2 linked regions of the Anaerobacillus alkaliphilus genome follow. The protein of the gene in region 1 interacts with the protein of each later gene in a pairwise test. Links are inferred from orthologs where the notes say so. Each region holds a gene or a part of one and is shown on either strand. Other genes may lie near its edges. The genes, in order: dnaI and dnaB.

Evidence for each region.
Region 2: the proteins of dnaI (region 1) and dnaB interact in binary tests that used the Bacillus subtilis proteins (3 or more experiments, as listed by UniProt). The link is inferred for Anaerobacillus alkaliphilus from one-to-one orthologs.

The regions. Positions count from the first base shown.
Region 1 is NZ_QOUX01000046.1:858,224-861,515, reverse strand. Bases 48-3,004 are described here. They hold dnaI (primosomal protein DnaI), read left to right. Parts: upstream 48-1,039; coding sequence 1,040-1,969; downstream 1,970-3,004. Other genes in these bases: mqnC (cyclic dehypoxanthinyl futalosine synthase), read left to right, coding at 2,103-3,004; DS745_RS19395 (replication initiation and membrane attachment family protein), read left to right, coding at 48-1,036. Outside these bases: more of DS745_RS19395, read left to right, coding at 1-47; more of mqnC, read left to right, coding at 3,005-3,212. UniProt on the Bacillus subtilis protein: Helps load the DnaC replicative helicase onto single-stranded (ss)DNA and simulates the helicase activity; in the presence of DnaB more helicase activity is seen.
Region 2 is NZ_QOUX01000021.1:152,771-156,081, reverse strand. What follows is about bases 134-3,109. They hold dnaB (replicative DNA helicase), read left to right. Parts: upstream 134-924; coding sequence 925-2,295; downstream 2,296-3,109. Other genes in these bases: queC (7-cyano-7-deazaguanine synthase QueC), read left to right, coding at 2,712-3,109; rplI (50S ribosomal protein L9), read left to right, coding at 300-746; DS745_RS05795 (DHH family phosphoesterase), read left to right, coding at 134-303. Outside these bases: more of DS745_RS05795, read left to right, coding at 1-133; more of queC, read left to right, coding at 3,110-3,311. UniProt on the Bacillus subtilis protein: The main replicative DNA helicase, it participates in initiation and elongation during chromosome replication. Travels ahead of the DNA replisome, separating dsDNA into templates for DNA synthesis.

The sequences.
Region 1 (3,292 bases):
TCGATATCTCCAGCTAAGAGATCGTTTTACGATCAGTAAGGTCAGTAAAGAGGAGTATAAGGACATTACTATGTCATTTGGAGATGTATTTACTTCCTTGCATCACTCTGAAATCTCTTCACAGCAAGGCGAACTTTCATCTTCACTTGCAATTGATTTGAATCGAGATATCGTCGGTAATGACGATAGTACCCAATCTTATTCAATACTTGAAGATACGTTTGACTTTTCATTATTAACTACTCACCTCTCGAATCTGATCAATCCAAAGACATTATTAACCGAAAAAGTAAAGGATATGATTGTCCGTTTGGCATTTGTATACCGAATTGATCCTTATGAGATGAGTAAAATCATTCAAGACTCCCTACTTCATGACGACAAGGTTGATCTAGATCTTATGAGAGAAAAGGTTAAAAATTGGTATAAGTTCACACACGAAAGCGAACCACCAGGATTAGGGTTACGAACACACCCTCAAAAACATCGAACAATGACAGGAAAACAACCATCAAATGAGGAAGAAGAAATGATCTTCCTTTATGAAACTGAATCCCCTTTAACTTTGCTAGAAAGTAAGTCGGATGGTGCAAAAGTTCCGATTGCAGATGCAAAAATTATTGAATCACTATTATTAGATTACAAACTTTTACCTGGAGTGGCGAATGTACTGCTTGACTTTATTCTCGAAATTAATGATATGAAATTAACAAAATCCTATGTAGAAAAAATTGCAGCGCAATGGGCGAGAAAAAATATAAAGACAGTAAAAGAGGCCATGATTTTGGCCAAGGCAGAATATAAAAAACGTAGTCAATGGGAGCAGGGACTTTCAGAGACAGCTGCTACTAAAGAAGTTTCGGCAAAAACACGTCAGAACAATAACCGCTACGTTAGGAAAGATCGCTTGCCAAAGTGGTTAACAGAAGAGAAAAAGGAAACAAAACCAGGTCAAGAGGATGATATCTCCAAAGTGAAAGAAGAGTTAGAGGCAAAACTAAAGCAGTTAAAATTACAACGTAAACAGGAGGGTTAGAGAATGGAATCTATCCAAGAAACGTTACAAAAAATGAAAAATTCTACTAAATTTTTAAATCAATTCCAACGTTTGAAGGAGGAAGTTCTAACTGATAAAGCAATTATGAACTTTATTCAAGCTAACCCTGATATACTTGAAAGTGAGATTGAGCGGAATATCTCCAGACTATTTGAATTTCGGAATGAGAGAAACCACTGTCATCGATGTACAGGTTTAGACCTGTGCCCGAACATGATGAAAGGATACCAACCAGAATTATATTTAGAGCGAGCCCAAATTCAGCTTAAATATAATCCTTGTCAGATGAAACTAAAAGCTGAAGAAAGCAAACGCCAACAAAAATTAGTGAAAAGCTTATATATACCAAAAGAAATTCTTGCTGCTACCTTTGATCATCTTGACCAAGATAATCGCTCAAGGATTTTAGCCATTGCAAAAGCAGTTGAGTTTGCAACAACGGCAACTCCTGGAACATCAGGAAAGGGTCTCTACTTACATGGTAAGTTTGGAGTAGGCAAAACCTATATCATGGGAGCAATTGCCAATGAACTTGCAGAGAGAAATATCTCAACGATGCTTGTTTATACACCGGATTTTTTCAGAGAATTAAAGTCGGGTATTCATGATGGTTCTTATAACGAAAAACTTGATCTTGTAAAAAATGTACCTGTACTAATTTTGGACGATCTTGGTGCTGAAACAATGTCTAGTTGGGTAAGGGATGATATTTTAGGTGTAATCCTTCAACATAGGATGCTAGAAAAGCTACCAACATTGTATACATCAAACTATGATTTTGAAGAGTTAGAAGAACATCTATCCTATTCACAAAAAGGCGGCATCGAACAATTAAAGTCTAAACGCATCATGGAACGCATCCGTCATTTTGCTGAACCAATTTTCATTGAGGGGAAAAACCGTAGAGGTTAGACGATGAAAACGAAGTAAATCTAATTATACATTTTTTCCTAAAGTATGTTACCATAATAAAAGGTGTTTCTTCTGAAATTATTGATATATTAATAGATATGCTGGATTTACTAAGAGAGATGGGGGTTTTTATATGACAATTGACCGTATCCTTGAACGCGCAGTTAGTGGAGAGCGATTAACGATTGAAGACGCTATTCTTTTATACGAGAGCAACGAAGTGGAGAAAATTGGTGCTGCTGCTAATGAAGTTATGAAAAAGTGGCATCCTGAACCAATTACAACGTTTGTTATCGGTAGAAATGTTAATTATACAAATTTTTGTGATACGTACTGTCGCTTTTGTGCTTTTTATCGACCTCCAGGTCATAAGGACGGATATGTATTAGATGATGAAGTAATACTGGATAAAATTCAAGAAACTGTTGATGTTAATGGAACAGAAATTCTCATGCAAGGTGGAACACATCCGGATTTACCTTTAAGCTACTATACAAATTTACTAGTGAAAATTAAGCAACGTTTCCCTACTATTACGATGCATTCTTTCTCTCCTGCTGAGATCTGGAAAATGGTAGAGGTTTCTGGCCATAGTCTAAAGGAAGTTTTACTTCAGCTTAAAGAGGCAGGACTCGATTCTGTACCAGGTGGTGGAGCAGAAATTCTTGACGATCGTACAAGAATGAAGATTAGTAAGAAAAAAGGCTCTTGGGAACAATGGATCGAGTGTATGAAAATGGTGAAGACCGTTGGAATGCACGGTACAGCTACAATGGTAATTGGCTTTGGCGAATCATACCACGAGCGTGCTTTACATCTTCAGCGTGTTCGTGATGCTCAAGACGAAACAAACTGCTTTTTAGCATTTATACCTTGGACATTCCAACCAGATAATACAAATCTTAAAGCTGAAAAAGTAACACCAGAAGAATACTTGAAAAATTTAGCTATTTCTAGATTGTTTCTGGACAACATTCCAAACTTCCAATCTTCTTGGGTTACAATGGGACCAGAAATTGGTAAAAAATCACTTTCATATGGATGTAATGACTTTGGAAGCACAATGATGGAGGAAAATGTTGTTTCAGCTGCAGGAGCAACTCACAAGGTAAATACAAATCTTATCTTACGATTAATTCGAGAAGCGGGGAAAGTACCTGCTCAACGAAATACGAAGTATCACACCCTGCGTGTATTTAAAGAAGAGGAACAAACAGATAAAGATTTTGTGATGCAAAATTAACCAGCAAAGCCGATGACTTCATCGGCTTTTTCTTTTTCCTAGGGTGACGAACTAAGATCTAGATAATTAATTTCTAGTTA
Region 2 (3,311 bases), on another replicon or contig:
GTTGCCAAAGGTCACCCTGATGAAGTTTGTAGCCAAGTACTAATTGCTCAAGCAGCAGATACACTCTTATCGATGAATGGTGTTGTTGCATCGTTTGTTATTTCAAAACGGAAAGATGGAGCGGTAAGTATTAGTGCAAGATCGCTTGGGAAAGTGAATGTACAACTTATTATGGAGAGGCTTGATGGTGGTGGCCATTTATCAAATGCAGCTACTCAATTAGGTGATGTCACCTTAGATGAAGCAGAACAATTATTAAAGGAAAAAATAGATGAGTATTTTGAAGGGGGAAAAACCGAATGAAAGTAATTTTTTTAGAAGATGTTAAAGGTAAAGGGAAAAAAGGTGAAGTGAAAAATGTTTCTGAAGGCTATGCAAGAAACTTTTTACTACCAAACAAATTAGCAGCTGAAGCAAGCGCTGGAAACTTAAAAACATTAGAAGTAAAGAAACAAGGCGAAGAGAAGCGTGCTGAAGAAAAGCTTAATGAAGCAAAAGCTTACAAAGATGAACTAGAAAAACTTACAGTTGAAATAAAAGCTAAGTCTGGTGAAGGTGGCCGTCTATTTGGCGCAGTAACTAGTAAACAAATTGCAGATACATTGGCAAAAATGAAGAAGAAAATTGATAAGCGTAAAATTGAGCTAGATGAGCCAATTCGAGCGTTAGGCTATACAAACGTTCCTGTTAAACTGCATTCAGAAGTAACGGCGACGATTAAAGTACATGTAGTGGAAGAGAAGTAATAATTGTCAATTGTGAATTGTGAATTAGGAATTAAAAGATGAGTGATAAATGTAGAATTGAAAATGGAGAATTGTTTTTAGGGAATAAGCTTCGAAGCTTAACTAGGCATTCTACATTCTAAATTCTACATTTTACATTTATAATGCATTCTACTTTTTATAAAGAGGTGAAACCATCATGAGTGAGTTATTCGCTGATCGTACTCCACCACAAAATATTGAGGCAGAACAAGCGGTTTTAGGCGCAATTTTCCTAGAAGCAGAAGCACTTGTTTCAGCATCCGAGAGGTTACAACCTGAAGATTTCTACCGGGCAGCCCATCAGCGGATTTACAGCGTGATGATCCATTTAGCTGAAAAAGGTGAGCCTGTTGATTTAATAACTGTAACGGCAGAACTCCAAGATAAGAAATGGTTAGAAGAAGTAGGCGGAGTCTCTTATTTAAGTGACTTAGCTAGCTCAGCTCCAACGGCAGCTAATATTGAATACTATAGTAAAATCGTTGAAGAAAAATCATTGTTAAGACGATTAATTCGCGTTGCATCTAATATTGCTGCAGATGGCTATGCTGAAGAAGAAGAAGTAGACACTGTATTAAGTGAAGCAGAGAAAACTATTTTAGAAGTTTCTCGTAAAAAAAATACAGGTGCATTTATATCTATTAAAGATGTATTAGTTGAAGCATATGATAATATTGAAAAATTGCAAAATAGGACAGGCGATATAACTGGAATTCCAACTGGTTTCTCTGAGTTAGATCGAATGACAGCTGGATTTCAGCGTAATGATCTAATTATTGTGGCCGCACGTCCTTCAGTAGGTAAGACTGCCTTTGCGTTAAACATTGCTCAAAATGTGGCAACAAAAACAGATGAGAACGTAGCAATCTTTAGTTTAGAGATGGGTGCATCTCAGCTAGTAATGAGGATGATTTGTGCAGAAGGAAACCTTGATGCTCAAAGACTTCGTACAGGTTCACTGATAGAAGAGGATTGGACAAAGCTAACAATGGCTATGGGTAGCCTATCAAAAGCGGGTATATATATTGATGATACCCCAGGTATTCGTGTTAATGATATCCGAGCCAAGTGTCGAAGGCTAAAGCAGGAAAAGGGTTTAGGCATGATTTTGATTGATTACTTACAGTTAATTCGTGGCGATGGCCGTAGCGGTGAAAATAGGCAACAGGAAGTTTCAGAGATTTCTAGATCACTAAAAGGGATTGCTAGGGAATTAGAAGTGCCTGTAATAGCCTTATCGCAGTTATCTCGTGGAGTAGAGTCGCGTCAAGATAAACGACCAATGATGTCTGATATTCGTGAATCAGGAAGTATTGAGCAGGATGCCGATATTGTTGCCTTCTTATATCGTGATGATTACTATGATAAAGAATCTGAGAACAAGGATATTATTGAAATCATTATTGCGAAACAAAGGAATGGTCCCGTTGGAACCGTTGAGCTTGCCTTTGTTAAAGAATACAACAAATTCGTAAACCTCGAACGGCGTTTTGATGAACGAGATCTTCCAGCGGGAGCAAACGCGTAGCGAAGCTACTGACCTCGTTCACCTCATGGTTTACTTCTAAGAAATACTACATGCAGCTTTGCCTCGAGGACCTACTGGACCGCAGAGGCAGGAGCGTAACTATCAATTGTCAATTGTCAATTATGAATTATGAATTAAGAATTGGTGAGAGTATTCACTTGGAGAATTTTTAATAGATTATTTGTTGTGCCATATAGAATGCAATCCCCTTTAGCGCGGTTAATGCACTAAAGGGGTTTTAGTGTGCTAATTACCAAGTTATAACGTATATTTTTAAAAAGAATTAATGTAGAATGTAGAATGTAAAATGTAGATATAAAATTTTACCATGTTACATTCTAAATTTTGCATTCTACATTGCATTTCGAGAGTTCGCGATCTCCTCTCGTTAAAAAAAACTAAGGAGTGGTTTATATATGAAGAAAGCATTGGTGGTTTTCAGTGGCGGTCAGGATTCGACGACCTGTCTGTTTTGGGCATTGAAGAACTTTGATGAAGTAGAAACAGTAACGTTCGACTACAACCAAAGACACAAAGAAGAGATAGAAGTAGCTAAAAAGATAGCTCAAGACCAAGGTGTGAAAAACACGGTGATTGATATGAGCCTGTTAAATCAGCTTACTTCTAATGCATTAACGAGAACTGATATTGAGATAAAAGAAGGCGAAGGTGGAGGGTTGCCTACAACCTTTGTTGATGGGCGTAATCATCTTTTCTTATCGTTTGCAGCAATCATGGCAAAAGCAAAAGGGATTAATAATCTAATCACTGGAGTTTGTGAAACTGATTTTTCAGGTTACCCAGATTGCCGAGATATGTTTGTGAAATCTTTAAATGTCACGTTAAATTTGGCGATGGATTACAATTTTGTCATCCATACACCGTTAATGTGGATTGATAAAAAAGAAACGTGGGCACTAGCAAATGAGCTTGGTGCGTTTGAATATATAAGAGAAAATACACTCACTTGTTACAATGGAATTATTGGTGATGGTTGTGGAGAGTGTCCTGCTTGT